DNA from 4 places in the Bacillus sp. URHA0034 genome. Region 1 is predicted to be linked to each of the others. Evidence: riboswitches for the same ligand, from Rfam matches in the RefSeq annotation. Region 1 holds a riboswitch; each other region holds the start of a gene.
The links. Region 1 has a riboswitch for cyclic di-GMP ahead of ACZ9EE_RS21270 (anti-repressor SinI family protein). Riboswitches for the same ligand answer to the same signal wherever they lie in the genome.
Positions count from the first base shown of each region.

Region 2: linked by a shared signal. The riboswitch ahead of ACZ9EE_RS11360 (anti-repressor SinI family protein) and the one ahead of ACZ9EE_RS21270 (anti-repressor SinI family protein) in region 1 are both predicted to bind cyclic di-GMP.
Region 3: linked by a shared signal. The riboswitch ahead of ACZ9EE_RS03120 (hypothetical protein) and the one ahead of ACZ9EE_RS21270 (anti-repressor SinI family protein) in region 1 are both predicted to bind cyclic di-GMP.
Region 4: linked by a shared signal. The riboswitch ahead of ACZ9EE_RS17950 (pectinesterase family protein) and the one ahead of ACZ9EE_RS21270 (anti-repressor SinI family protein) in region 1 are both predicted to bind cyclic di-GMP.

Region 1 covers NZ_JBWCDK010000002.1:3,998,671-4,006,475, reverse strand. Annotated here, with positions in the region: gene ACZ9EE_RS21300 (glycoside hydrolase family 1 protein) at 1-1,335, opposite strand, end outside; gene celB (PTS cellobiose transporter subunit IIC) at 1,450-2,745, opposite strand; gene ACZ9EE_RS21290 (PTS sugar transporter subunit IIA) at 2,768-3,100, opposite strand; gene ACZ9EE_RS21285 (PTS sugar transporter subunit IIB) at 3,105-3,413, opposite strand; gene ACZ9EE_RS21280 (SDR family NAD(P)-dependent oxidoreductase) at 3,696-4,448, shown strand; gene ACZ9EE_RS21275 (lactonase family protein) at 4,557-5,612, shown strand; gene ACZ9EE_RS21270 (anti-repressor SinI family protein) at 5,838-5,960, opposite strand; cyclic di-GMP riboswitch class I at 5,991-6,074, opposite strand; gene ACZ9EE_RS21265 (VanZ family protein) at 6,581-7,054, shown strand; gene ACZ9EE_RS21260 (nucleotidyltransferase family protein) at 7,105-7,805, opposite strand, start outside.
Region 2 covers NZ_JBWCDK010000002.1:1,946,547-1,954,351, forward strand. Annotated here, with positions in the region: gene ACZ9EE_RS11345 (DUF1128 domain-containing protein) at 98-322, shown strand; gene map (type I methionyl aminopeptidase) at 371-1,120, opposite strand; gene ACZ9EE_RS11355 (helix-turn-helix domain-containing protein) at 1,437-1,766, shown strand; gene ACZ9EE_RS11360 (anti-repressor SinI family protein) at 1,812-1,955, opposite strand; cyclic di-GMP riboswitch class I at 1,985-2,075, opposite strand; gene ACZ9EE_RS11365 (DnaJ family domain-containing protein) at 2,516-2,890, opposite strand; gene ACZ9EE_RS11370 (hypothetical protein) at 3,022-3,234, shown strand; gene hutH (histidine ammonia-lyase) at 3,264-4,766, opposite strand; gene ACZ9EE_RS11380 (DNA topoisomerase III) at 5,064-7,253, opposite strand; gene ACZ9EE_RS11385 (MDR family MFS transporter) at 7,515-7,805, shown strand, end outside.
Region 3 covers NZ_JBWCDK010000002.1:185,309-193,113, reverse strand. Annotated here, with positions in the region: gene ACZ9EE_RS03145 (spore germination protein) at 1-179, opposite strand, end outside; gene gltC (glutamate biosynthesis transcriptional regulator GltC) at 322-1,230, opposite strand; gene gdhA (NADP-specific glutamate dehydrogenase) at 1,375-2,757, shown strand; gene ACZ9EE_RS03130 (LbetaH domain-containing protein) at 2,986-3,666, shown strand; gene ACZ9EE_RS03125 (ECF transporter S component) at 3,904-4,434, opposite strand; cyclic di-GMP riboswitch class I at 4,666-4,749, shown strand; gene ACZ9EE_RS03120 (hypothetical protein) at 4,779-4,988, shown strand; gene ACZ9EE_RS03115 (CBS domain-containing protein) at 5,125-5,847, shown strand; gene ACZ9EE_RS03110 (Ig domain protein group 2 domain protein) at 6,013-7,650, shown strand.
Region 4 covers NZ_JBWCDK010000002.1:3,304,811-3,312,615, forward strand. Annotated here, with positions in the region: cyclic di-GMP riboswitch class I at 795-881, shown strand; gene ACZ9EE_RS17950 (pectinesterase family protein) at 904-5,874, shown strand; gene ACZ9EE_RS17955 (pectate lyase-like adhesive domain-containing protein) at 6,059-7,805, shown strand, end outside.

The DNA of each region.
Region 1 (7,805 bases):
TTTATTCAGATTTACCGACACAAACCCATAGCGGTTTTTAAAAGCATTCGTCCATGACCAGTTATCCATAAAAGTCCATAGATGATAGCCTTTCACATTCGCACCTTCTTGAATCGCTTTGTGTACCCATTTTAAATGCTCCTGGATAAATTCAATCCGGTAGTCATCTTGGATGATTCCATTTTCATCACGGAATTTTTCTTCACCTTCTACGCCCATACCATTTTCAGAAATAAAGCATTCAATATTGCCGTAGTTTTCTTTTAGGTTGGTTAAGATGTCGTATACACCTTTTTCGTAAATCTCCCAACCACGATGTGGATTCATTTTGCGTCCAGGCATTACGTAATAATCAAAGTAACGCTCAGGCATAAATGGTGCTTCTGGGTTTGGAAGATTTTCCTTTGCTTTGACGCGTCTTGGCTGATAGTAGTTAACACCTAAGATATCAACGGTATTATTTTTAATAATATCCATATCTCCCTCATTGACGACAGGCATATAACCTTCTTCTTTTAAAATCTGTACAAGCTCAGCTGGGAATTCACCTTTTACTGAAGGATCTAAAAATGAGCGATTAAAGAAGGCATCACAAAGCACAGAAGCTTTTACGTCAGCCGGGTTCTGACTTCTTGGATATGAAGGCGTTAGGTTTAAAACAATCCCAATCTTCCCATCTTGGTTTAATTGTCTATAAGCCTTAATAGCCTTTGCACTGGCTAAAATGGTATGGTATCCAACTTGAACAGCTTTTCCGAAGTCCACTTCATTTGGATAATGGAAGTCATATAGGTAACCACCTTCGACCGGAACAATCGGTTCGTTGTGTGTGAACCATTTTTTCACACGGTCTCCAAACAATTGAAAGCACGTTCTCGCATACACTTCATAGGCATCGACTACTTCTCTATTTACCCAGCCACCGATTTTTTGCAATTCCATCGGCATATCGAAATGAAATAAACCGACAAAAGGTTCAACACCATTTTCAATCATTTCATTGATTACATTATTATAAAACTCGACTGCTTTTTGATTGACTTCCCCTACACCATTCGGAATTAACCTTGACCACGAAATGGACATGCGGAATGAGTTATGGCCAATTTCCTTCATTAACTTAATATCTTCTTTATATTTATAATAGAATTGGGATGTTTTTTCAGGACCAACTCCTTCAAAAAAACGATTTGGTTCTATTTCATACCAGTGATCCCAAATGTTCTTCCCTTTACCATCCACGTCTGCTGCACCTTCCGTTTGGGTTGCGGATGCTGCAGAACCCCACCAGAAACCTTCTGGAAAGCGATATTGAATTTCATTTATGTTAGTCATATGCAGTTGTTCTCCTTTTCAAGGTCTACTAATAGAAATGGGCAGAAGAGGACGGTCCAGCAATGTTAACTTGCATCCTCCGTTCAGCACCTGCCCTTTACATTCATATAAAAACTATGCTGCGTTGTTTGTATCTGCTTGTTCTTTCTTTACGTTCACACGATCAATTATTTTTAAGAATGGGAACCAAATCACAAATACAATCGCCAAGTTAACAATCTGTAACAATCCACCGGCAAGAGAGTTGGTTGCCATAATACCATTAATGAAAATTGGAACAGTCCAAGGAACAGTGACACCAGTTGGCGGTGGAACAAGTCCTGTTTTCATTGCAAAATAAGATACTAATGTAACAATCATTGGCGAAAGGACCCAAGGAACCACAATTAATGGATTCATCACAATTGGCAGACCAAAGATAACTGGTTCGTTAACGTTGAAAATACCAGGTCCGATTGCAAGCTTACCAACCTGTTTCATTTGTTTGCTCTTTAAAAAGAACAGAATCGTTAAAACTACTGCAAGAGTCATTCCTGTTCCACCCATACCAACCGTATAGATTTCCATAAACGGTTTGGAAATGATATGGGGAATTGGCTGACCGTGTGTGTATGCATTTAAGTTTTCAATTTGTAATGTATTCCAAATTGGATCCATTACCGAGTTGATGATAATTTGACCATGTAAGCCAAAGAACCATAAGATCTGAATAAAGAAAATAGCTATTAAGGTAGGAATGATTCCACTTCCCAAACCTACTAATGGTGCTTGGATAGCTTTATAGATTACATCGTGCATATTCGTCTTAAATATTTGTGTGACAAAAATATTGATAGCTAAAAATATAGTTAACGTGATAATTGCTGGAATAAGTGCGGCGAATGATTTTGCTACTGCTGGCGGAACACCAGGAGGCATTTTAATAGTAATATTCTTCTGTACAATCGTTCGATAAATTTCTGCTGAAATAAACGCTGTAATCATTCCAAGGAACATACCTTTGGCTCCAAGTCTGTCCACAGGTATGACACCTGTAATCGCTTGTCCATGCTCCGGTTGAAGCACAAATGGGGTTAAAATTAAAAAGGAAACTAGTGCTATTGCCCCGCCAAATATGGCTTCAACATCGTAACTCCTTGATAGGTAATATCCAATACCAAACACAACAAAGACAGACATAATTCCCATTGTTGAAGAGGATGCAATTCCAAACATATCTCGGAATTGGTTGATTGCTGCTTCACTCATCAACTTATTTAAAAATGGTAAATTGGTTAAAACAACAAAGATGGAACCGAAAATAGTTAAAGGAAAAGATAACATAAAGGCGTCTCGTAAAACAGTTAAATAACGATTGTTATTTAATCTTCCCGCTATAGGAACGAGATACTGACTTAGTTTTTCAAACAAAGGACTTACCCCCTCTTATTTTTTATAAATTTTTCTGTTTAAAGATGTCCAGCAGCTCTCTAACAAGCTCCTTCATTGTCAAGGTAGACATGAGATGATCCTCGGCGTGCATTAAAAGTAAAGCGAACTCCACTTTCTCACCAGAAGCTTCCTTTTGAATCATCTTAAAATGAATTTCGTGCGATGCTTTTAAGTCTTCTTCCGCTTGAACGAGCAGATTGTCTGATTCTTCCACGTTCCCCTCGCGGTATTCGCGAAGGGCTTGAATGATTTTGCTTCTAGCATTGCCACTATGAAGAATAAGCATAAAATTTATTTGTTCGGCTGTTAATGTGTCTAAATCGATATTTTCCATTGTATTATTCCCCCATTAGCTTAACAGCTTGCTCATAAGCTTTTTTACCATCAGCTAATCCATAAGCCATCATGTCAATAACATCTACTTTAATACCATATTTATTTGCTTCTTTTTGTAAATCACCTTTTAAGAAGCTCATTTGCGGTCCAATTAATACTACATCTGCATTAGCCATTTCTTTTCTCGCTTGGTCTTGACCAACCGCCCAAATTTTCGCATCTTCATTAATAGAAGCAACATGCTGTTCCATTTTTGTTACCAAAAGGCTAGTTGACATTCCTGCACTACAAGCTAATAAGATTCTTTTCATTATTATCAAACTCCTTAAAGTTTTTTGGTTTAAGCGTTTTCCAAAAGCGTTTTCAATAACCGCTTACAAACTCTATTATAATCATTTTATTTTAAATGTCTAGACATTTATTTTAAAAAATATAAACATTTTTTAGTAGTTTTTCTTTTCACTTTATTTTCTATTTATTTCAAATATTTATCTATATTACTTTGATAAAGACTTTAAATATACTATAATTTACCTTAACGATAAGTTTATTCATTGAACAAAATGGATTAATAGAAAAGGAGAGGGATTTCGATGGTTGATGTTAAAGGGAGATGGGCTCTTATTACAGGTGCAAGCAGGGGTGTAGGATATCAGACAGCACTATTTATGGCAAAGCATGGGTGCAATCTCATCCTTCATAGCAGAAGTTTAGAACATACAAAGAAAGTACAAGAAGAAGTATCTGCACTTGGTGTTGAAACAATCTGTGTAGCGGCTGAGTTAGATAACCATGAAGAGGTCGTTGCTATGCTAGATGAGATTGAATCAAAAGAAATTCCTGTAGATATCGTATTTAATAATGCTGCCGTACAAATTGCTTATCGAAAGGATTATTGGAAGACCCCTCTTGAGGACTTTGAAATGAGTTTTCGAATTAATTTTATCTCCATTACAACCATATGCTATCGCTTAATTCCTAAAATGATTGAACGAGGATTTGGACGTGTAATCAATACCACAAGTGGCATTAAAAATGAGCCAGAACAAGCAGCATATGCAGCAAGCAAAGCAGCATTAGATAAATTTACTAAGGATTTAGCTTCTAAATTAGAAGGAACAAATGTCATGATTAATATTACCGATCCAAACTGGTGCAGAACAGACCTAGGAGGTCCCAATGCTCCTAATTCAGTCGAAGATGCGGTACCAGGTGTGATTGTTGGAGCGTTTGTAGACGATCAAAAAAGCGGACGCTTTTTCCATGCAAAAAAATTCTATGGCTTATCTTTGGAAGAAGCCGTTGCAAAAGCAGAAGCAATCGGAGCAAATCCTTACCTGATTTAACTGCCATAAACTCTGCCTATTTTCGGGCAGAGCTTTATTTTTAGTTTTTAGTTAAAAATAGGATATTATAATAGTGAAAATAATTTTATCTATTCAAGGAGAATAAATATGGCTGAAAAAAAATTCAAGGGTTATATCGGAACCTATACAAAAGGGGATAGTAAAGGAATTTATTCTTTTACATTAGACACAAACGAAGGGAAAATAGAAGATGTTCAAGTGGCTGCAGAACTTGGAAATCCTACATACCTTGCCATCAGTAAGGATAATCGCTATCTTTACTCGGTTGTTAAAGAAGGGGATACTGGAGGTATTGCAGCATTCTCCATTGGGGATTCAGGTTCACTGACACCGATTAACAGCCAAGTATTAGATGGGGCACCACCTTGTTATGTTAGTGTAGACAGCAAAAACCGCATGGTGTTTGGTGCCAATTATCATAACGGGCTTGTGCAATCACATCTCATTAACCAGGAGGACGGAGCGGTTTTACCATATGCCTCAATTAGAGAGCATGAAGGCTCTGGGCCTGATCCAAGGCAGGAAAAGCCTCATAGCCATTATTCAGAACTAACGCCTGATGAAAAATATCTAGTAGTGTGTGAGTTAGGAATTGATGCTGTTATTACATATGCAGTCGCTGACGATGGCACGCTTACAAAGGTAGACCTTTTGCCTTTAAAAGCAGGCAGCGGCCCTAGACATCTTGTCTTTCATCCCAATAGGGACATGGCTTATGTCATGACAGAGTTCAGCTCTGAGGTGATCGTGTTAAATTATCATCCAGAAAGTGGCCGTTTCAGTGAGGTTCAATATATTTCTACATTACCTGAGGATTTTAAAGAAAATAATCAAGGCAGTGCGATTCATATTTCGGCGAATGGACGTTATGTTTATGCGGGGAATCGCGGGCATAACAGTATTGCGGTGTTCAGTGTGGATCCCGGAAATGGTGAGCTTACGTTTGTTGAGCATACTTCGACTGAAGGAGATTGGCCACGGGATTTTGAGATTGATCCGAGCGGGAAGTTTGTGGTGGCTGCGAATCAGGAGTCAGGTAATGTGGTGTTGTATGCAAGAGACGAGGTTTCTGGTCGATTGACATTGATTACTTCTGATATTACGGTACCTTATGGGGTTTGTGTGAAGTTTTTAAATTATTAACCGTACTTAGAAAACAGCTTAACTAATTGTTTAACAATTGGTTAAGCTGTTTTTTTGTGTTATAGGGCATTTATGTACATTTCTCCTTAATGAAAATACTGCGCATTGTGGCAGAATTTTTATAGTACATTGTGAATATTATGAAAAATTACCGCGTAGTACCCCTAATGGTTTGTTTAGTATTTCGAACGCTATAATCTGCTTTTTAAAATTTTCTAAGGAATATTACTTAGGATTTGATATAAAATCCCTTATTTCATCAATGGAAAGTCCTAGATTTTTAGCTTCATTAATTAGTGCTAACCATTCACTATCTAGTTCTTTTTCAGCATTAGTTAATACGGACACAATTTACCCTCCTAAAAATGTTACTATTTTTTAGGTAACTCAGCCATCCTAGTTAAAAACCTTAGACCTGTAGCTTTGCGTCCCATTCTTTCGAATGGTTTGCCTTTATCTTGTATAGTATTAAAGTGTTAGAGTTTTAAAGCATTAAATATTTAAATCACTATACTAATAGTACTATAGTCTTCTTTCAATCTAAATGAAAAAATTTCCAAAACTTTCGACAAATTTTGTAAATTACTTAGTAGTAGTTAAGAAGTTTTAAAACACATTTCTCACAAGTAACCTGACCTAATTCAATGAATTTAATTTTTCTCAGGGTTTTCCTTTTAATTTTTCTTTCCGAGTTAAATTCTAGACCACACACACAACAGTTAGAGTCTTTCACTATGTGTACCTGATCTCTTTCTTCTATTAATGGATAGATCATGACTTCCCTTCTTTTCTAGGTATTTGTTCCTAACAAAGAACAATATATGTTCATTATAAAGAATATGTAGAATTTTGTAAATAAAATTGCAGGATTTTGTTTTACTACCTGGGCATCTAAATTATTGTTCTTCATAAAGAACAATGGTAATATAAAAATTAGATGATTATAAAAATACTAGGAGAAGGAAAAAATGAGTGACCAACGGATTGAGAAGAAAAACTCACAAAGAGAACCCACTTTATTTAAATTACTACTAATTACTTTATGGGGACTATTTTTATTATTAAATACATGGACGGAAAGTATCGAGAAGCTAATGTACCTACATACCTTCGGATTTAAATGGATACCTAACCCTGACTTTTCCTCATTCCTTATTTTTAATGATATTACATTGGTTCATTCTGAATTTATTAAAGTAAAATCAGGCCATTTTATTGGTTTTGGAATATTGGATTTTCTTCTTTTCACCTTAATAAAAAATCATAAATACTCCGTTGGATTAGCTTTGTCTTTTGCTTTTATCACCGAGTTCTTCCAATTGTTTTTCGGCAGGGATGGCAGATTTTATGATCTGATGATTGATTCATTCGGGATATTTTTTGTATATTTTTTAACTAAGAGGGTTTCCTCAGAACACAAGGCTAGGATGAAAAAAGGATGAGCAAATGGCTCATCCTTTTCCGTTTCACAGTTTCTCCGCTTGAAGGTTTGTTAATGAGTTAAAAATACCTTGACCATGGAGGTTAATCTTTTTTTATATAAAATCATATACATCCTGAACAACGACTTCCCATTCTGCTCTTGACCAATTTGTGCAGCAAGTTCATATTTTGAAGGCCAAATCAAGTTTGCCAGTTCAATCAGACTATGTTTAATTGTATCGTAGCTAAATAATTGATAATCAATAAAGTCGAGGTATTGATTTAATCCTTTTATATTCTGATACTCCCCTTTGGTTTGTTTTATTTTAAATGGCAGCTCTTTTACTTCATGCAAATGAGGGAACTGATGATAGACGATTGATAAAGTCCTCTTTAGCCGCTTTAGTGTTTTGTGCGAAGCAGCAAGTTTTAATAGATAATCGTAATCAATTTTTCCATCTAATTTGTAGATCAACTGAATAATGTCTATAAAGTATTTCGCTGAGTCTAAATTATGCCGCCAACCGTGTAAGCAAATCATGTAAAATAAGTGGTTGTGTGATAGCTTTTTAAGATGTTTAAAGCTGCCAACTTGTTCTGATTGATCCCATAAGTCATTTATTCGAAAAGCTGACGTGTTTTCCCTCACTATGTTCCAGTGTATTTCTACCACTAACGGCATGGTAGAACCAGGTATAGTTTTACTAAAACTACAATGAAAATGACCAGGTACCTGCTCCTCTTCAACAGTAAATCCCAAGTCCTTGATTA
Region 2 (7,805 bases), 2.1 Mb from region 1:
ATCATTTTCTTTGGACAAACTACAGGTGAGATTAATATTGACAGATACTTTTTAACATGAAAAGATGAGATTAAAATTTGTGAAAAGGGTGAAGGAAATGAATTTATCAGAAAAGTCTATTGAAAATGTCGAATTCATGATTGAACAAATAAAAGAAAAGTTAAAGGTACTTAACCTTGGAGCGATTAAACCCTCCCATTTTGATGAAGAAATGTACGAAGAATTAAAGGAAATCTATGAAATGGTCTTGAAAAAAAAATCATTTAGTCCAAATGAAATGCAGGCCTTAGTCGAAGAACTTGGAAGTCTAAGAAAAAAATAATAAAAAAGACCCGTTATTTATGAATTATCCAAATAACGGGTCTTTCGTTTATTTTTGTTCAGTTAAAATAATAGGACCGTCCTTTGTTATGGCCAGTGTGTGCTCGTATTGCGCAGAATATTTTCCATCAATCGTTCTAGCAGTCCAGCCGTTTAGATCCATTTTCGTCTGGTATCGTCCAATGTTAACCATAGGCTCAATCGTAAATACCATTCCCTCTTTGATACGCGCCCCCTTGCCTGGAAGCCCATAATGTGGAATATCTGGTTTCTCATGCATAACTGCTCCGATGCCATGACCAATAAAATCACGAACAACAGAAAACCCTTCACCTTCTACATACGTTTGGATCGCATGACCAATATCCCCAATTCGATTTCCGGCAACCGCCTGCTCAATTCCTTTATATAAGGCTTCTTTTGTTACCATTAATAAATGGGCTGCCTCCTCCGAAATTTGGCCAACACCGTAAGACCAAGCAGAATCCGCAAGTGCCCCATTATAATTCACAACCATATCAATCGTGACAATGTCACCATCTTTTAATGGGTCCTTTCGGGGAAACCCGTGACATACCTCGTCATTAATACTTGCACATGTAGCGTACTCATAGCCTTTATACCCTTTTTGCTCAGGTATTGCTCCATTTTTCCTTAAAAATTCATCAACGAATTCTTCTATTTCCCACGTGGTGATTCCTGGCTTAATGAGTTTAGCGATTTCCTTATGACAGGCTGCAAGTATTTCTCCTGCCTTTTTCATTGCTTCAATTTCACGTTGTGATTTTAATACAATCATCTGATTCCCTGCCTTTTTGATTATATTTATGTACATTCAGATTATTCGTTATAGTGTTGATTAGAACATTATTCTTTCATACTATAATGGCAACAATTTAATATTAACGCTATTGAGTCTTTTTTTCAAAACATACCTTCAACAGGTCCTAGGTCTAGGAGATTATTCACATTGTTCATGATATTGTAATAATAGTCCGTTCTTAATATGGTACTTGTTCATACTTTTTGATAGAATATATGTAAAGAATCTGTCCGATTAAAACATAATGACACTAGTTATCGGAAAAAACTAAAATGTAGGTGTGTGAGACTGAATGATTGGTGATCGCGTTAAAAAATATCGTTTAGAAAAGAAGATGTCACTATCCGAACTTGCTGAGCAAGCGGGAGTTGCAAAATCTTATTTAAGTTCATTAGAAAGAAACTTACAAAAAAACCCTTCTATTCAATTTCTGGAGAAAATTTCCGGCGTATTAAATCTTCCTGTCGAGCATCTAATTCACGAACAAATCAATAAGGATGATTTAGATACGGATTGGATGAATCTTGTCAAAGAAGCCATGAATTCCGGTGTTTCAAAAGAGCAATTCAAGGATTTTCTCGAATTTAATAAGTGGCGGATTAATCAAAATAATAATGAATAAAAAAAGCATTCTACAAAAGCGTTTATTTTTGTAGAATGCTTTTTTTTAATATGTAGCTGATGATTTTAAATCATCGTGAGTAAGAAAATTGCGCACATCCTCGATGGAGAGTCCAATTTTTCTTGCCTCTAAAATGAGCTCCATCCATTCCTGATCAACAACATCCAATTCTTTTTCAGTAATCACCATTCTACTCACTCCCAAAATACCGCTGTATTCCAGGTAACCCGGCCATCCTAGCAGCTGCTTTCCTGCCTTAGATCCTCGGCTTTGCGTCCCTGCTTTTCAACAGGTTTGCCCTTTTCTGCTTTCCCTACTTAAGTAATGTGATCTTTTTTCCAACCGTTTATATCTAGGTCTTTTTACTTAATCATTTGTGATATGTTCATTATATCGATTACCACAATTGGAATGTGTTGTTTTTTGTCATTTTTTACTAATTTTCTAGCAACTTTTTAAATTAAATTCCCCTATAATTCTACAAATAACCACATTTCATTTACAAATTTTCCCTAATTTGTTTATGAAGGTTAAATTTGTCTTAATTATAAACAACAGGTGAATATGCTTAAAATAAAAAAATTCAAAAAAGGTGTGAATGTAAAATGACCTTAATTCATGTTTTGAATTTTTCGATTCCTATTGCCTTTATGGTGGTTGCTGGCTTTTTATTGGACAGAATGTGCAAACCTGTTGAACAAGAAAAAAAGCTGGTGATGAGTAGTTCCTACTGCACCAAACCAACTATATTATTTATTTATTTTACGCTGTATGTTTAACTCATAGTTTTTAAACAGGGAAGAATTTGTTTTTACTCCTCTTTTTGCCATTAACTGATTAAACCTTAGCAGCTTTTCATTTAATTTTCGTTGAAGATTCTCCCTTTCATTATCATCACATTTTTTCAGTAAATCCTCAATAACCACCATTTCTTGACGTATGCGTCCTTCATCCTCTGTATAACCCGCATTTTTCATTATTTTATAAGCCATACGCAAGTCCTCAGGAATTGCGGATAAATCCTCAAGCTGCATGGGTTTGCCCAGGCCAGGCAGTGAATCAAATTCGCCATCTTTATACGCTTTTTTTATTCGGTCTTCTGACAAAATCTGAAAAAAATCCATAAGAAATGCCTCCTTTTCGCTCTATTGACTTTTTTTAATTATACCAACTGCAGCACTATAGTTAAATTGGAAAAATGATTCCAATTTATTTTTAGGAATGTTGGGGGAAACTACATGCGAAGACGAAAGGAGTGTTAACTTTGGCACGTGGAGAACATTTTGAACACAAAAAGAAAAATCATCCAGGTAATTTCCCAAAGGACAGCCTAACAGAAAAGCATGTAAAGGAAGCCATTGGAGATGAAGAATTAATTGTTACTCAGGAAGCTTTTAAGAATAGAATCGAAGATGAGGATGAACAGCGTGTAGATACTGGCCGCTGGCTCCCAAATCATATGAAGTAAAAAGGCGTGAGTTTTCACGCCTTTTTTGGCTATTTTTTTATAAATTGGTGAACTTCCATCATCTTTAACCACTGAGCCGCCTTTTCGATATCCTTTGAAAAAATCCGGTCGCTTTTAATTGAAGGTACTTGTTCCCGACCTTTGTCATACAACGCTCTTGTAATTGTAGCCATCTTATTGATCCCGCGAATTTCCACTGCCTGCATGGCACAAATCAATTCAATTGCAAGGACCCTTCTGACATTTTGGATAATTTGGTACGCGTGCCTCGAGGCAATCGTCCCCATGCTAACATGATCCTCTTGGTTAGCGGACGATGGAATCGAGTCGACACTAGCAGGATGGGCGAGTGTTTTGTTTTCTGAAACCAGTGACGCTGCGGCATATTGCATAATCATTGCCCCAGATTGCAGACCAGGTTCAGGACTCAAGAACGGAGGCAAATCATTTAGCTGCGGATTGACTAGCCGTTCAATTCTTCTTTCCGAAATATTGGCTAACTCTGCAACAGCTATCTTCATAAAATCCATCGCAAAGGCAATCGGCTGGCCGTGAAAGTTGCCACCTGAGATTACCGTCTTCCCTTCATCGAAGATTAGCGGGTTATCGGTTGCCGCGTTCATCTCAATTTCCAATTTGTCTTTTACATAGTCCAATACCTGCCAGGTGGCACCATGAACCTGCGGGATACAACGTAACGAATAGGCATCCTGTACCCTTAACTCCCCTTGTCTTGTTGTTAACAGACTGTCATTTAGGTAATGCCGGATTCGCGCAGCAGTTTCAATTTGTTGTTTGTAGCCTCTAGCCTCTTGCACCTCTTCTGCGAAAGCATCCATAATTCCATTTAAAGCTTCCATTGTCATAGAGGCTATCAATTCACTTTCAAAGCCAAGCTGTTCTGCTTCTAAATAAGCGACCACTCCCATTGCTGTCATTGCTTGTGTTCCATTAATGAGAGCGAGCCCCTCTTTCGCTTCCAATGTCACTGGTAAAATCCCTTCCTTTTGAAGGGCCACAAGGGATTCTACTCGTTTTCCTTTGAAAAACACCTCCCCTTCGCCAATTAATACTAAGGCAAGGTGGGAAAGTGGAGCGAGGTCGCCGCTGGCTCCGAGCGATCCTTGCTGAGGAATGACAGGGATAATATCTGAATTTACTAATGCTAATAATTTTTCAATAATAATAGGTCTGATTCCAGAATATCCTTTTAACAATGCATTAGCCCTCAGGAGTAACATTGCTTTGGAAACCACTTCCGGAAAAGGTTCTCCTACCCCGCACGAATGGGAACGGATTAAATTAAGCTGCAGGTCCTGGACATGATTTTTATCAATTAATACGTCACTAAATTTCCCAAACCCTGTTGTGATTCCATAAACAACTCGGGATTCTGAGACAATTTTTTCGACTGCCTCCCTGCTTTTTTGGACTGCCTCCAAGCTCTTCTTAGAGGCATTTACCTTCTTATTATCATATAAAACGGCTTTTATTTGATCTAACGTTAAATCCTTACCTGTTAACGTAATCATTTGTCTCTCTCCTCTACCAAGTTAGTAGAATAAAGAAAGAGGCTGGATTCCTCAACCTTTTAGATTAGGGATCCAGCCTCTTTTATTATTTGACGTTTATATTTTAGGGAATGCCGCATGTCCTTCATTCCAATCTATAACTATTCTGGTAATTTTATTGTATGTGAGGAAAAGCTTGGCTGTCAATCCGATTTCATCGAATAGATAACAATTTCCTTTCCAGGCAATCAAAGCCTTAGCTTTAGCTAAGAGAACAGATATTAAGGAATGAACACCGCCACCAATGTTAGCATATGCTTACTCTAGTTTTAGCTTTTTTAAAGCATCAGCCAGAGCTGAATTGATTGGCTCTTCTTGTTTTTGCTGCTGTTTTAAATATTTTTGGACATCGCCTTTCGATACTTTTCCACGAGATTCTTTTTTGCGCCGCGCTTCGAAAGCAGATAGTTTTTCACGGTATCCACATTGACATGCAAAGATTTGCCCTTCTCCCTCACCACGTAATTCAAGCTTTTTGCGGCATTGTGGGCAGCGGGCATTTGTAATGCGTGAGACGTTTTTGCGATGCCCACATTCACGATCCTGACAAACGAGCATTTTGCCTTTTTTGCCGTTTACCTCAAGCATTGGTTTCCCACAGTCAGGACATGATTTTGTTGAAATATTGTCATGCTTATACCTTTTATTACTTGCTTTAATTTCGCTTACGATTTCTTTTGTATGCTGCTTCATCTCATTAATAAATGTTTCTTTTTTAAGTTTACCTTTTGCAATTAACTCCAGCTTTTGTTCCCACTCTGCCGTAGTTGCAGGAGATTTCAGTTCTTCTGGAACTAAATCTAGGAGTTGACGACCTTTCGAAGTGATATGAATATCTTTTCCGCGTTTTTCAATTAAGAACGAATTGAATAGTTTGTCAATAATATCAGCACGTGTTGCAACTGTACCGAGACCACCGGTCGATTTCAAAGTGTCTGTAAGTTGTTTATTTTGATTCTCCATATACTTTGCTGGATTTTCCATTGCTGATAAAAGGCTTGCTTCTGTAAAGCGTGCCGCAGGTTTAGTTTGACCTGACGTTTGAGCGATTAATGTAATGTTTAATGAATCACCTTTTTCTATTCGTGGTATAATCTGTTCCTTTACGTCGTCTGCAGCATCATCATCTTCATAGCGGTTTTCGTATACTTCTTTCCAGCCAGAGTTCAGAATGGTTTTTCCACGCGCAATGAAATTTTCTTCACCAATTTTTGCACGAAGCGTTAATTGTTCGTACTCAAATGCAGGAAATAATACTGCTAGGAAGCGTTTAATAACTAAATCATATATTTTACGTTCTTTATCGGTAAAAGCAGAAAAGTTTACATACCCTTCCGTTGGAATAATCGCATGGTGATCACTTACTTTGCTGTCATCTACAAATAATTTAGAAGCCTTAATTGGTTTCTTTAATACTTTGTTTACTAACGGACGATAATCTCCTATTGAACATGCTTTAAGGCGTTCTGAAAGCGTTGGAACAATATCTGATGAGATAAAACGTGAATCTGTACGAGGATACGTTAATACTTTATGTTGTTCATAAAGCTTCTGCATAATGTTTAGCGTTTCTTTGGCAGAGTAGCCAAATATTTTATTGGCATCACGCTGTAATTCTGTTAAATCATAAAGACCCGGAGAGAATGACTTCTTTTGCTTTTTCTCAATCTCCGTCACAATTGCATTTTTCCTGCCAAGCTTTTTCACAATCTCATCGATCTTTTCCTTTTCAAAGCTGCGTCCATCGCCCTTAGCATTCTGCCAGGTTAGTTTTAAACCATCAACCGTTTGTGCTTCGATTCCATAAAAGTTTCGAGGTTTGAAATTTTTAATCTCATCTTCACGTGCTGCAACCATTGCAACAACCGGAGTTTGCACACGTCCGCAATTTAATTGCGCATTAAACTTTGTGGTTAGTGCACGGGTGGCATTAAGACCGATATACCAGTCAGCTTCAGAGCGCGCAACTGCCGATAGATATAGATTTTCATACTCTTTACCATTTCTTAGCTTTTGAAATCCCTCTTTAATTGCCTTGTCTGTAACGGAGGAAATCCATAACCGTTTTGTAGGTTTATTTACCTTTGCTTTAGCAAGAATCCACCGAGCAACTAGCTCCCCTTCACGAGCACTATCTGTTGCTATTACAATCTCTCCTACATCCGAACGCTGTAGTTGGCTCTTCACTGAATGAAACTGCTTACTCGTCTGCTTAATGACCACGAGTTTTAATTCATTCGGCATCATAGGTAAATCTTCTAATTTCCACGTTTTATATTTATCGTCATACACTTCAGGGTCTGCAAGTGTAACTAAATGTCCTAGCGCCCATGTTACGATATATTTATCACCTTCTAAATACCCATTACCTTTTTTATGACAATTCAATACGCGCGCAATATCTCGAGCGACTGAGGGTTTTTCAGCTATTACAACACTTTTTTTCACTTTATCTAACACCCTTTCGGAAAGCCGTTGAACTTTTAATATAGCATACAATCCCTTGAATTGCAGAATAGCTTGACTATGTTTGATGCTTCAAAATAATTTTGAACATTTGACGAGCAATCAGTTACATACTTAATTTCAGATGAAAATAAAGGTAAACAATTCTTATAAAAGGGGAGACTGTCTTCCTTTTTTTCTTGAAACCACTTCCAAGGGGATAGTATGATGTAGTGGCACGCATATAGAGAAACGAGGATTTTTATGAGGATTAGGGATTGGGATGCAAATTTAAAGGTTCGATTATTTGCGGAAGCCTTGGTGAATATCACCTATTGGATGTTTTTTCCGTTCTTATCGATTTATTTTGCTGAAGAGTTTGGCAAAAATAAAGCAGGTTTATTGTTAGTTTTTTCACAGATCTTTTCTGTATTGGCTAATCTAATGGGAGGATATTTTGCTGACCGCTTTGGACGAAAACGAATGATGGTTCTAGCATCTTTCGGACAGGGGCTTTCATTCTTATGCTTCTCCTTAGCCAGTTCTCCATGGCTT
Region 3 (7,805 bases), 3.8 Mb from region 1:
ACCAAGCTAAAATTTTCAGAGACAAGAGAATTAGAAACAGAACCAAAACCATGATTATTTTTTCGACAAGAAGACCAGTTATTCACATTATTTATACCCACAAAAATTCCAGATGACGTATCAATCGAATTCACAGCAATTCCATTGATCACAAGATTATTAATAATTCTTTTTTGCATCATTACCCTCCAACCAGTGATGAATAAAATATCATGGAAAATGGAATAAAGTAATCGAGATACTAACAAAGTATGTTTTGACAGATGTTCTTGTGCCTTTAAAAGCATGGGGACGGTTCTGTTGCTTCCGAGGTGGATCAAACTACCGAAACTGATTTAATCTTTCATACGTTTCAAGCAGGAAATCATAAAACAATTCCTCAGTCGGGAGCAATTTCCGTTGGGTTGGGTAGATCACACCGACAGTCCTCGTCAGATTTGCATCGGATAGGGGGACAATGACGGTGGACCTCGGCGTGTTATCGACCAATGTCATCTCTGGCATTAATGCCACACCTAAGCCTGCTGAGACGAGCCCTTTTAAGGCATCGATATCTTTGCCTTCAAAGGCAATTTGTGGTGTGAAACCTGCATCATGACATGCCCAAACCACTTGCTCGCGAAATACAAAACCTTCAGGAAGGACACAGAACGAATCCTCACGTAAGTCCCGTAACCTGATCGATTTCCGATCAGCTAATCGATGATGGAGAGGGATGAGGGCGACAATATTTTCTGTGAACAGAGTCGCTCCTTTTATTTTCGGTTCTTTTTCCTGATTGGGCATCGGGGCAATCATCGCCAAATTAAATTCACCATTGATCACACCGTCAATTAAATCATAATAAAGAGCATTGCTCATTTGAAATTTAGCTTCAGGGTATCGAGTGCGGAAAGCATAAATAATCGACGGCAAGGTATGAGCCGCCATGCTAATCGGGAAAGCAATTCGAACGGTCCCTTTTTCAGGATCCAGGTATTCTTCTACTTCTCGTTTTGCATCCTCCATCATGTTCCACACTTGTTTCATCCGTTCATAGAAAATTCTCCCTAGCGGGGTTAACTTGACCCTTCTTCCCTCACGTATAAAAAGTTCTACCCCTAATTCGTCTTCTAAATTGAAAATTTGCCGGCTAACGGAAGACTGGGCAACATGCAGGGCATCAGCGGCCTCGGTTACATGCTCTCTTTTGGCGACTTCTAGGAAATAGTGAATTTGCCGTGTCTCCAATTTTATCCCTCCACATTGATGCGTTTTATGCATTGATTTCATCGGAAATTCATATTGAACCTATCAATTATAAAATTATAAAATGAAAACACATTTAAGAAAAGGGAATTTTCTCAATTTTAACGACATTAGGGGTTGAACAGAATGAAAATGCTGGAAAGAGTGGAAGAGAATCAAACAGAAATCGTGAAAGAGTACGTAAATCGTTTATATAAAAGTGTCCAACAACGTAATCCAAATGAAAGGGAGTTCCAGCAGGCTGTTAAAGAAGTACTTGATTCTTTAGTACCTGTCCTTGTCAAAAAACCAATTTATATTAAACAAGCCGTTCTAGAAAGGCTAATGGAACCAGAGCGATTGATTTCCTTCCGGGTTCCTTGGGTGGATGATAAAGGGAAGGTAAACGTGAATCGAGGATATCGGGTTCAGTTTAGTAATGCAATTGGACCCTACAAGGGCGGGCTAAGATTTCACCCTTCAGTTAACGCGAGCATTATTAAATTTCTCGGTTTCGAACAAATTCTCAAAAACTCTTTAACAGGTCAGCCAATAGGCGGTGGAAAAGGCGGTTCGGACTTTGATCCAAAAGGGAAAACGGATTTAGAAATCATGCGTTTTTGTCAAAGCTTTATGACCGAACTTAGCAGACATATCGGAGCAGATATCGATGTTCCTGCAGGAGATATAGGAGTAGGGGCTAAAGAGATTGGTTATATGTTTGGCCAATATAAAAAATTGAAAGGTGCCTATGAAGCAGGGGTACTGACTGGAAAAGGCATTGGGTATGGAGGAAGCCTGGGCCGAAAAGAAGCAACAGGATATGGAACGGTTTACTTTGTAGAAGAAATGTTGAAAAGTAAAGGATTAGGCTTTAAAGGTAGCACCGTAGTGGTTTCTGGTTCAGGCAATGTTTCGATTTATGCCATGGAAAAAGCCAGACAGTTTGGGGCAAAAGTAGTCGCCTGCAGCGATTCCAGCGGCTATGTGTATGATCCTAACGGAATTAACCTAGAGACAGTGAAACGGTTAAAAGAAGTGGAGAATAAAAGAATTTCTGAATATGCCACCGACCATCCAGAGGCTGTCTACCATGATGGATGTTCAGGAATCTGGGCCATCCCTTGTGATATTGCATTACCATGTGCAACACAAAATGAGTTAAATAAGGAAGCAGCAGAAATGTTAGTTTCGAATGGAGTAAAGGCTGTCGGCGAAGGGGCAAATATGCCTTCAACACAAGAAGCGGTCGATACGTTTATCGGACATCATGTTTTATTTGCGCCTGGCAAAGCAGCAAATGCAGGCGGGGTAGCAGTCTCCGCCTTAGAAATGGCGCAAAATAGTGCAAGGCTAGCATGGACACTAGAAGAAGTGGATGCCAAATTACAAGTCATTATGAAAGATATCTATAATAAGAGTTTGAAAGCATCGGAAGAGTATGATGCACCAGGAAATCTTGTGGTTGGTGCCAATATAGCCGGCTTTGTAAAGGTAGCGGATGCCATGATTGAGCAAGGCGTTATCTAAGATCGAGATTTTGTTTTGAGTAGAAGTAAATACAAAACAACGGCGAAGGTCACTATGTGGTGGCCTTTTTGTTGTAGAACGAGGAAACTGCGCTTGCACCATCCCTATTTACAAAGACAGGTGAAGATTACTAAATAAAACTATTTCTTTCATACACTTGTCCATTCCAGACGCAGCCTTTTTGCATACGATTATTCTATATAAATAGATTGCAAAGAAGGTGTTTTCTTGAGCGAAAAAAAACAATCAAAGTCATCATCACATAGCCATTCAGACTGCTGTTTTGAACCATTTATCAGCGCCAATCCCATTACGTCCTTCAATCCCGTTCCACGCTTTCCTACTATTGATGAAACAGCCTTTATTAGTCAATTCTCCAGTGTAATAGGGGACGTTACGATTAAAAATAATGTATATGTAGCCCCAAATGTAAGTGTCCGTGCTGATGAAGGAACCCCGTTTTATATAGGGTCTAATACCAATCTTCAGGATGGAGTCATTTTACATGGTTTATTAAATCGAAGAATTTCGGTTGGACCGAAGGCCTTTTCGATCTTCATTGGAAATCAGGTGAGTATTGCCCATCGAGCTCTTGTTCATGGTCCTTGTTTTATTGGGGACAAGGTGTTTGTTGGTTTTAATTCCATTGTTTATAATGCAATTGTCGGGAAAGGCTCGTTCATTTCTTATAATGCGGTCGTAACAAATGGCGTTCGCATCCCACCGAACAGTTTCGTTCCACCGGGTGCTAATATTGACACCCAAGAAAAAGCGGATGCACTGTCGCCGGTACCAGAGGATAGCAGGGAATTTGCTAGGGAAGTCCAAAGAGTCAATCAGGAATTCCCGGCATCTTATCATGTTTTATTTGGAGAAAATCGTTGTTCTTGTGGACTTGCTTATCACTAACAGGAAAGAAGCTGCCAAGCAATGGCAGCTTTTATTTCGTTCGGGTAGAATGTTAAGGATGGTGGATCAAGGAAGAAGTGCTGAAATGTTACGTTACCTTCACGGTAACAGATTTGTCTTACATTAGAAAGCCACGAGTCAATAAAAAAGCAGAGCTAATTCATTTATGAATTACTCCGCTTTTTTTATTGCGACTATTGGTTTTATACCTGCGAGAACGGGTACTACAACAGAGAACTACATCGTTCCAGCTCGTTTTTGTAAGCGTCCTACAAGAGGGACGACAATGATACCGGCAATGACGACCTGCAAAAAGTTTCCAGGGATGGAGCCGAATGGCTGAACCCAGTTACCATAAAGGATCACTTCGGCAAAATAGTAGCCCACGATTTTGATAATCAGTGCAGCGACAACAGCTAGTGAATGGACCAGGATCCTTTTACCCGGTACCTTTTCAGAAATAAGACCGGCTACAAAGCCCATTGCACCTACAATGATAAAGGTAAACGGCGCCCATGCTCCCCAGCCAGAGATTAAATCGAATAAGCCCATTCCAAAAGCGCCTGCGATGGCTCCTGTTTTTTTACCAATAACCAAGGCTGCTATAAAAAGAGGTACGTTACCCAGATGGATGAGTCCTCCGTTACTCATAATGGGGAGCTTTACATTGATAAACATTGTAGCCACTAGGGTTAATGCGATGAAAAGTGCATTGATGACTAGAGCTCTTGTTTTCGTTGATGCTGTCGGTGAGTATGTTGTATTCATTTGATAACCCCTCTCTTTTTTTAAAATAATATCATAATTTACTATAATCGCAATACTATAAATTTGTACAGCTACATATACTAAAAAACAACCATGAAGATATTTCCTTTTTCAATCAATTCCAATTGATTTTCAAATTTTTCTGTTAATGTCGAAATTTGTGTGATTTTATTTTGAAACATTTGAAATATATGTAATATAATTAATTTACTTTAATTAGTTAAAACATTTGATAGATAAAGGCAAACCACTCGAAAGATTGGGACGCAAAGCTACAGGTCTAAGGTTTCAAACTATGATGGCTGAGCTGCCTAAAATAGAATATATTTTAGGAGGCTTATATTTTGATTGCTCTTACTTATGAAAAAGCACTAGATATAGAATTGGAGGAAGTTAGTGACGAAAATATCGTAGAGGCATATGTAGTAAGCATACTAAATAAGTGGGACCAAAACTTAAGATTGTTGGAACAGGAATTAATGAAAAGAAAGTTATTTTTAGTTGCTTTAGAACTCTATGATCGAAAAAAGCGTAAGACCCTATTAAATCTGTAGACAATAGAACAAGATAATTGACGATAAAAGCAGGAGTTCCTAGATCATTAGGACTCCTCCTTTTTTATTCTGGGTATATAGATAAAATAGTATCAAACATTCATATTTAATAAGACATAAAAGAGGGGTTTAGAGCATGACAACAATAACAGATAATGAATTATCTGAACGTTTTGAAGTGGCTTTTAATAAAATTCATACTTGGCTGCAAAAAAATATTAAAAATGCAAAAACTGACAAATACACGGAACTGCTAAGATTAGGTTTTCCGATGCATTCCATCATAAGAAAACATTATGATGATTTAAAAATATTCGGCAGACTTAGAAACTCGATTGTTCATGACAAAGTTGAACAAGGGTTTTATATTGCTGAACCACACCTGAGCGTAGTCGAGAAAATTGAAACGATAGCCTCCAAGATTAATGAACCAAGGCCTGCCCTTTCCATTGCTACTAAGCCAGTTTTTTATTATTTTGAAGATGCAAAATTAAAGGATATTCTTACCGTCATTAACCGTAAAATGTATTCTGTTTATCCAATCTATAATCAAAATGGCTTCAAATGGCTCTTAACGGCAGAAGGGATCATTCAATGGTTTTCTCAAAACTTGGTCGGTAATTCGGTATATTTGGATGAGGTAAGAGTACAAGACCTAAATACTTTCAGTCGATCCCTTTTGGTTGAGTTTGTTGGTAAAGAAACAGATATGTTTGTAGTGGAAGAAATATTTGAAGAGTATCATCATAAAAATAAAAAATTAGAGGCTGTCATCATTACTGAAACTGGGAAAAAGAGTGAAAAGCCCCAAGGGATCATTACATCCTGGGATTTAGTAGAAATTGCTGTACACGATTAAAGAAAACAATTTTTTTAGATAAACATCAATTCAATAAGGAATTGGCACCTTTAGGTGGCAAGACGATAAAAAGTTGGGAAAATTTTAAAAGTTTAATCATTCTTAACATTCGCCTAACATGAGTGTGGTATTTTATGAAGGACAAAATATTCGAGGAGTGAGAGAATGAAACGTCAAAGCTTTTCCATTATGGCACTGGTCCTTCTGATCTTGTCTTCATTTCTTTATCTTACACCGTCAGCTTCAGCTGAAAATGCACTCGATCCTGCCCCGCAACTACAGCCCATCGGAACAGCGAATGGCAAGAAAATTTTATTTGATAATACCCACGGACAAACTGCTGGTGCAGCAGACTGGGTGTTGGATGGTGGATTCTCAGATTTTGCTAATGCTTTAGCCAACAAGGGCTATTACGCAAAAGAGCTCCGAAAAACCACTCCGATTACCTATCAAGATTTACAAGGCTACAACGTGTTCGTGATCGGGGAAGCCAACATTCCCTACAAAACCTCTGAGCAAGCGGCGATGATCCAATATGTGCAAAATGGAGGAAGTATCTTTTTCATTGGAGATCATTATAATGCCGATCGCAACAAAAACCGCTGGGATGCATCGGAAGTGTTTAATGGCTATCGTCGCGGTGCCTATGCCAATCCGGCCAAAGGGATGACGACAGAAGAGGCTTCTTCTGCCGCGATGCAGGGTGTAACCGGTTCTGACTGGCTGTCAACCAACTTCGGACTCCGATTCCGCTATAATGCGATAGGGGATGTAACGGCCAATGATATCATCACACCAAGTCAAGCCTTCGGAATTACAACTGGCGTCTCTACGGTTGCCATGCATGCCGGCTCCACCTTAGCGATTACAGACCCTGCCAAGGCGAAAGGGATTGTCTATCTTCCAAAAACCACACTAGCTTGGGGCAATGCGGTCGATCAAGGCATCTATAATGGCGGCAGCAGAGCAGAGGGCCCATATGCGGCCGTTTCCAAACTAGGATTAGGAAAAGCCGCGTTTATCGGTGATTCTTCGGCGGTAGAAGATGCGACCCCAAAATATTTACGTGAAGAAACAGGCGCAAAAAAGACAACTTACGATGGTTTTAAGGAACAGAATGATCGTACGTTACTCGTGAACATTATTGATTGGTTAGCCAAACAGGAGAGTTATACCTCGTTAACCCAGGTTAGCGGGCTGCAGCTAGATCAGCCAACTACCTTGCTAGCGATGGAAAATCCACAAACCTCGACTGAGCCGGAAGCAGAACCGTGGGCTGCACCAGATCCAGGCTATAAGTGGTATGATTCATCCACGTTTAAATCAGGTTCCTATGGGTACGGTTCTAGCGGATCTGGTGGAACGACCACCACCCTGAATGAAAAGTTTGAATCCGGTTCTAAAACAGCGTATACTTCAGGAAATGTGACGCTTGCGAGCGGTTCTTGGTACTTTGATATTGCTCTTATCGGCAATCTATCTACCGATAAGAAAACCGGCTTGCAGTCGGCACGTGTACGAGCAACTGGAGCGCTTACGATGAATTTTAATGTCAGCGGGGCCAAGAGTATTCAGATTTCTCATGCCAACTTCGGAACCGACAGCGGAGCTAATTGGCAGCTGCAAATGTCGACGAATAGCGGTTCGACCTGGACGAATGTAGGTAGTACGAATACTAGTTCATCCACTTTATCTGTTAAAACTTTTACCCTAAGCCAAACGGCTCCGGTCCGCTTCCGAATTGTCGTTTCTGGGACATCAGGGAGTAGAATCAATTTTGATGATATTGTGATAAATAATTAAATATTACACGAGCTATCCCGATTTAGTGGGATAGTTTTTTTTGATGAATTTTTCAAACTAGATTAACCTTTTTGCCTCTTTTTCTATATTTAAAGGCTGAAAGGCGGAAGATCCTTGCGATGGGACGCTTGGCCAATCAAAAGAACGAAAACGAG
Region 4 (7,805 bases), 690 kb from region 1:
GGCTTATCTTACATGATATTTATGAAAAAGTATTTCTACTACAAAACAAAATGTAATAGAAGTTTCATCCAACCGAAAACTGCAATCCATAACGGAACACTTAAAGACGTACCCCACAATAATCCAACTAATAGATTTCCTTGCTCGTCCATAATTATCCACTCCTATTAATAGTTGTAGACCTCCATTATGCATTTCCAATGTGTTTATACTACTATAAATGAAAACGGTTACAATATCAATGGGGTAAATTGTGGAATCTTGAAAATATTATTGTAGGATTTTGGGGAGCTAAGGGACGGTTCTCCTGCTTCTGAGCAGGAGAACCGTCCCTTAGCTTCGTAACTTAATTTGATTTTAATAGGAATTTAATAGTTTTTAATCTGTTAGTAATAGTTTGATAACATTCCTCCATTATGATTATTACCATAGCAATACGAGGAGGACTATTTGCAAATGATTAAATCTAAATTAATGGGGATAATTTGTTATCTCCGTAAACATCATAAATATAGCTACTATACAGATAAGTGTGTAACATGTGGAAAGACAAAAGATCATGAAATCCCACGAAACTAAACAAATTCAAATTCAAATAACTAGTACCACTGAGGTAAGTAATGTTAAAAGGAATTCCATTACTAAGTGGAATTAAAAAGCAGGCATAAAGGGTCGTTGAAATACGACTTTTTATGCCTGCTTTTTTTCAGTAGGTGTAAATTCTGCCAATTTCACATTCGACAAATCCCGACATGACAAATCTGTTAATATAACTTTGTTACTAGTACTAAAAGGTCGGAAAAAGGCAAACTATATCGAAAGATTGGGACGCAAAGTCACAGATCTAAGGTAATTTTTACTAGGATGGCTGGACTGCCCGGCAAGATAAGGGGAGACTTTTTAGTGTATAAGATTTTTAATGTTTTGTTGTGTGCACTGTTAGTAGTGCAGTTCATTCCTGGATTTGGAGGGACCATCGTTAAGGCATCTGCTGAAGCTGATCTCGTGAACGATGATTTTGAAGCTTCTGATTTGCCAAGCAGCCCAACCAATGTTGCAACAGGAAAAATTGGCAATTATAATGTGTCAATTACAAGTAACAAAGGGGCATCCTGGGTATTTAATCCTAGTGCCAACTATATACAGGTGGCAGATGACCCGCTGCAAGTGAACCACAAGGTTTTAAAGATAGTAGACAATCAAGGTAGTGCTTCCGACCAAGGTGGGTCCACCCGAATCTATAACAACAGTTTTACAAAGCAAACAACGGGAACTGTTGTGGTTGAATATGATTTTATGGGTGACACATTTGGTTCAGGTACTCCATCCAACCGTTTTAGATTGACAAACGCCGGTGTGAATACGGCGATGGTGTCACTTGAAACTTACGGAAACAAACTAATCTATCGTACGTCTGACTCTACTAATCAAACTCCGACTCTAGTAGAATCTTTACAGCCAAAAACTTGGTATCATGTAAAAATCCAGGCAGACCTGGATCAGCAAAAATATGATGTTTCAGTTAGCGGTGGTGCAAATGCTGAGCTTAAGGGCTTACCATTCTATCAATCTGTAACAGATTTTGGAAACTTCGATGTTAACACAGGAAATAGCTCTACATCGACGATCTACTTAGATAACGTTCATATTTATAATGTACCATCTATGACAGAAGTTTCGACTGTTCAAACTGTACCAGTTGCTCCAACCGGATTAGGCGCGTCTGCGGAAGATACAGCTGTTCATCTTTCGTGGAATCCCGTAAGCGATGCGGCTTCTTACAATGTGAAAAGAAGTACAAATGCAGCAGGTCCATTTGATACCATTCAATCAAATGTAACAGAAACGGCCTACCAGGATTCTAGTTTGGAAAATGATACTACTACTTATTATTATGTGGTTAGTGCTGTCAATGAAGCTGGTGAAGGAACAGAGTCGTCTGTCGCTTCTGTGAAGACCGGAACGGTGCCTGTTGAACCTCAACCGGAAGTAGCTCAGGAATATCTTGTCAATGATTCTTTTGATGGCTCTGAATGGCCTACTGCGCCAACGAGCACAACATCTGGGAATATTGGCAGCTATGCCGTTCAAATAACCAGTAATAAAGGTACTGCCTGGGTGTTTAATCCGAACGACAATTATGCACAAGTTGTAAGTGATCCACTAAAGTCTAGTAATCAAGCGTTGAAATTGGTTGACAAACAGGATGGTTCGACAACAAGTGGTGGTCAAACTCGAATCTCCAACAATAGCTTTCCAAAACAGACTCTGGATAAAACTGTGATTACCGAGTTTGACTTTATGGCACAATCCTTTGGTTCAAGTTCTCGATTCAGATTAACGAATTCGGGTGTGAACACAAGCTTGGTTTCTCTTGAAGTATCAGGGAATAAATTGATCTACCGAAATGCCGATGGTACTACTCCGGTGATCCTGGATTCGCTTCAACCAAACAAATGGTATCATGTAAAGGTTCAGACAGACTTATTGCTTGCTAAATACAATGTAACGATTAGCGGAGCTGATAACGCGGAAGTAAGAAATATTCCTTTTTATCAATCAGTCACAGACTATGGAAATTTTGATGTGAATACAGGGAACAGTACCACTTCGACTTTGTATTTGGATAATCTTCAAATTTATGTACCATCTATTGTTCCAGATGCTCCGGCCGGATTGAAGGCAGAGGCAGGTAATACACAAATTAAGCTTTCATGGAACCCAGTAGGCGGTGCCTCATCTTATAATATCAAAAGAAGCACTTCGCCTGAGGGTCCATTCACAAATGTACAAGGAAATGTCACAGACCTTACTTTTAAAGATTCTGGTTTAACGAATGAAACAACCTATTATTATGTTGTAAGTGGTGTTAACTCCGTTGGTGAGGGAAAGGATTCCACTCCATTAAGTGTGACTCCATCAAGTCAGATACCATTACCAAGTGCACCAACCGGAATAATTGCTCAAGAAAAGGATTCTTCAATTAGCTTGTCATGGGAACCGGTAGAGAGTGCTGATAGTTATACTGTTAAGCGCAGTACGTCAGAAGAAGGTTCTTTTGAAGTTGTTGCTTCCGGTGAAACTGATACCACGTTCTCAGATTTGAAGCTTAAGAATGGGACAACGTACTATTATCGTATTCAAGCTACTGGAATAGGAGGAGATGGTCCGGATTCAGTTGTGACTAGTGTACAGCCGAATGCTCCATTATCTAATCCTACTGACTTGGCTGCAGAAGCAGGTGACCATCAGGTTACATTAACATGGAGTAAGGTAGATGGTGCTGCATCTTATACTGTTAAGAGAAGTACAGTGAATGGCGGCCCATATACAGCGATTGCCTCTGATTTAACAGAAGCATCTTATACTGATACGCAAGCTGAAAATGGAACAACTTATTATTATGTTGTCACAGCAGTGAAGGAAAAAGCGGAGAGTATGATTTCTTCACAAGTGAAGGCTGTACCATCTTCATCTGTTGCAGGTACTCCTGTTGTACCAGCAGGCTTTGAAGCTAAGGCAAATGATGGTCAGGTTGACTTAAGCTGGAAGGCTTCCACCAATGCCAATTCTTATACTGTAAAGCGCAGTACTACAAGCGGTGGTTCTTATACGACAGTGGCAAAGGATGTAACTTCAACTTCCTATACTGATACGGATGTTGTTAATGGAACACACTATTATTATGTCGTGACAGCTTCAAACACCAATGGTGAAAGTCGTCCTTCTAATGAATTAGCAGTTATGCCTGCTATGTTGATTGTGGTTGCTCAGGATGGAACGGGGGATTTTGCATCTATTCAGGATGCAGTTGACTCAATTCCAACGGACAACAACACTCGAGTGGTCATTTTTATTAAAGATGGATTGTATAAGGAAAAGGTTTCTGTTACACAACCATATGTAAGTTTTGTAGGGGAAAGCCGTGAGAATACGGTTATTGAATGGGATGATTACGGCGGTACAGACGGTAAATCCGGCAACGTGGGCAGCACGTTTGCAAGCCAAACAGTGGGTGTTACGGGTAATTATTTCAATGCATCCAATCTTACCATCTCAAATAGCAGAGCTCCTCGCTCACAATACGGGACAGCCGTCGCGTTATCCGTAAAGAGCGACCAAGCTGTTTTTGAAAATGTAAAAATCTTAGGCCATCAGGATACTTTATATACCGGAACGGGCAGACAATACTACCACAACTCCTATATTGAAGGCGATGTAGATTTTATTTTTGGAGAAGCAACAGCTGTTGTCTTCGATAACAGTGAGATTCATAGTGTAGGAACAAACGGGTATGTAACAGCTGCGGCGCAGCCTAAAACATCAGATTACGGTTTTGTGTTCTTGAATTCAAAACTGACAAAAGATGATACTGCGACTAAGGTTTACTTGGGCAGACCATGGAAAAATTATGCGAAAACAACGTTTATTAACACATGGATGGATTCGCATATTGTCTCTGATGGCTGGTCCACATGGTCAGGAACGGATAATCATTTACGCGCAGGCTACGCGGAATATAACAGCTCAGGTCCTGGTGCGGATCCGCAAGATCGTGCGTCTTGGTCCAAGCAGTTAACGGCAGCGGAAGCAAGTGAATTCACGATTCCACGTATCTTTAACGGATGGGATCCATCTCAAACGGTGATTACACCAAATGCGTTAAAGCCTGTAGTGAATAAAGTGACAAAAGTCGATGTTAGTATGGATAAAGTGAGTCCCCAGCTAGCGGGAACCCCTATTACGATTAAAGCGAACTCTGAAGGAAGCAATAATCCAGAATATCGTTTCTTTGTTAGAGATAGTAACGGACATCTTACTACTCTACAGGAATATGGACCAAATGATACAGTCGTTTGGACTCCACAGGCAACCGGCAGCTATACCATCATTGTTCACGCCAAAGATAAGAGTCAACCAGGTACTAATAGCTTCTATGAAGCTCGGACTGAAACGACTTATAAAATCAACGGAGGAACGGTCACAAAGGTTAATGTCTCACTTGATAGTACTAGTCCTCGATTAGTAGGGTCGCCTATTACGATTAAAGCGACGTCCGAAGGCAGTGTGGAACCGGAATACCGTTTTATGGTTAAAAATTCTTTAGGCGAACTGATCACTTTGCAGGAATATGGTCCCAATGATATGATCACATGGGTTCCCTTAGAGAAGGGGAATTACACGATTATTGTCCATGCAAAGGATAAGAGTAAGTCGATTGTAGGTGCATACTTTAGCTATGAGGCACGCACTGAAGTCTCTTACCAAGCAGCAGCAGGGAAAGTGACAAAAGTGGATATGAGCATTGATCATGCTAGTCCTCAAACACTTGGTTCACCGATTTCCATTAAAGCAACATCTGAGGGCAGCAATCAACCAGAATATCGCTTTATGGTTAGAGATAGTAAAGGAAACCTTACCACCTTACAAGAATATGGATCCAATGACACGGTTACTTGGACTCCTTTTGTAGCTGATAATTATACGATTATAGTTCACGCCAAGGATAAGAATAAGAGTGGGGCAAACTATTCGTATGAAGCAAGAACGGAAATGTGGTATCAAATTACTGCAGGGAAAGTAACAAAAGTGGATGTAGCTCTTGGAAAAATCAGTCCACAAACCGTTGGAACTCCAATCACTATTAAGGCAGCATCTGAAGGAAGCCATGATCCTGAATATCGCTTCTTTGTGAGAGATAGTAAAGGAAACCTTCTTACTCTGCAGGAATATGGAGCTAATGATACGGTCACATGGACTCCATTGCTAAAAGGCAGTTATACCATTATCGTCCATGCGAGGGATAAGAGTAGATCAGGGACTAACTATTTTTACTATGATTCACGAACTGAATTGCCTTATTTGATAAATTAGTATGTAAAGAATGATCAAAAAAAGCGTCTCCCGCATGTGAGGCGCTTTTTTTCTAGGTTAAAAGTTCTTTATATTTGACTCTTCAATTGTGTTCAAGGGAGCTTTAAAATAGTAGTTAGTACAAAGTTACTGAAATCAAACATTATTAATCTATTGAGGGAAGTAAAAGGGAGAGTCATTCTACATGAAAAGGTTACTTTATAAAGGTTTAATGATTTGTATCATTTTATCCATTCAGTTAAGTGTTTCTGTGAAGGCAGCAGATATATCATCTGCTGTAGTAGTAAATACTGAAGATGAACTTGTTAAGGCATTGGCTGACGCTTCTATTCAATCAGTGGATATTGAATCTGATATTGAGATAACTAGTAGTTCTGCACTAGATATTAATGGTGATAATAAATTTATTAATGGAAATAGTCATGTATTACATTTCACGAATAGCGGAAGTATAACGAGTAATGTAAAAATAAAAGAGCTTACTGATTTAATCATTAACTCTAATAATGATATAAATTTGCTATTAAAATATGGTGGAAATATTGAAGGCTTAAAAGGGGAAAAGGTTAGTGTTACTAGTAATAGTAATGTAGACATATCTAAATCCAGTTTATTTTATGTCAAAGTTGAAAATGGATATGAGAGTAAAATAGTTGATTCGGAGATTAGTGGCCAAGGGATATATTTGAATAATTCCTCTAATACAATTATTGATAAGGTAAACATCGATTTAGGTGAAAGTTATGATGATGGAATCGTGTTATCTGGTAGGACAAGCTCTGATATTTCTAATACAACCATAAATGGTGGAGCATACGGAATATATTCATACATGAATGGCATGTCTTCCAACATAACGAATACCAAGATACAAGGAAGCAAGAATAATGGCATTTATAACAATGGTGATGTGAATGGAAGTGTATTAAATCTATCAAATGTTGAAATTTCTGAAACAGGCAGCTATGGAATCTATAACACAGGGACAAATTCTTCAGGGTTAATTACGATAGAATCAGGGACTGCTCTAACACTTAATACTGGAAATAACATTGGTATTTATCAGGAGTATGGATATTTAAACCTGTTGGGAGATGTTATTCATACTGGCGGTCAGTACACGCTTTTTAATAGTAGTAATTCTACACTTTACGATCCGAATGAAAAGATGAAATTGGTTTCACAGAATGGTTCCATTAGTTTATATAATTCCATTAATCGAACAGGTGATGATGTTGTCCAAACCTCTGTAAAAGTGGGAACAGAGGAAGAGTTGCGGAACGCATTAAAAGACGAGAAAGTAAATAACGTTCAGCTAACCAATAACATAGAAATTCTTAATTCATCCAATATTGAAGTGAATGGAATTCTTAAGAAGTTAAGTGGTGGAAATTTTAAACTGACATTCAGTGATAATATAAATCCACAAATTGTAGCAAACCAGTTTTTTGAAATTGAAGATCTAATGATTAATAATAATTTAACTGGGGGATTGACGCTTAATAAAGGTGGAACTCTTAGCAACTTTATTTCTCCGAAGATGGCGTTATATTCCGTTGGGGAAGCACATGTACTCAATAGTGAATTAGAAGGAACATCTATTAATAATGGTAACAATTCAAAAATAGTAAATTCTACTATTGGGATTTCTGGTATCTATTTAAGTCTTTGCCAGTACACAACGATAGACAAGGTAAATATAAATTTAGGTGACACCTCTAGTTATGGAATCATCTTATCTGGAAGAACAAGCGCTGATATTTCTAATACAACCATAAATGGTGGAGCATACGGAATATATTCATACATGAATGGCATGTCTTCCAACATAACGAATACCAAGATACAAGGAAGCAAGAATAATGGCATTTATAACTATGGTGATGTGAATGGAAGTGTATTAAATCTATCAAATGTTGAAATTTCTGAAA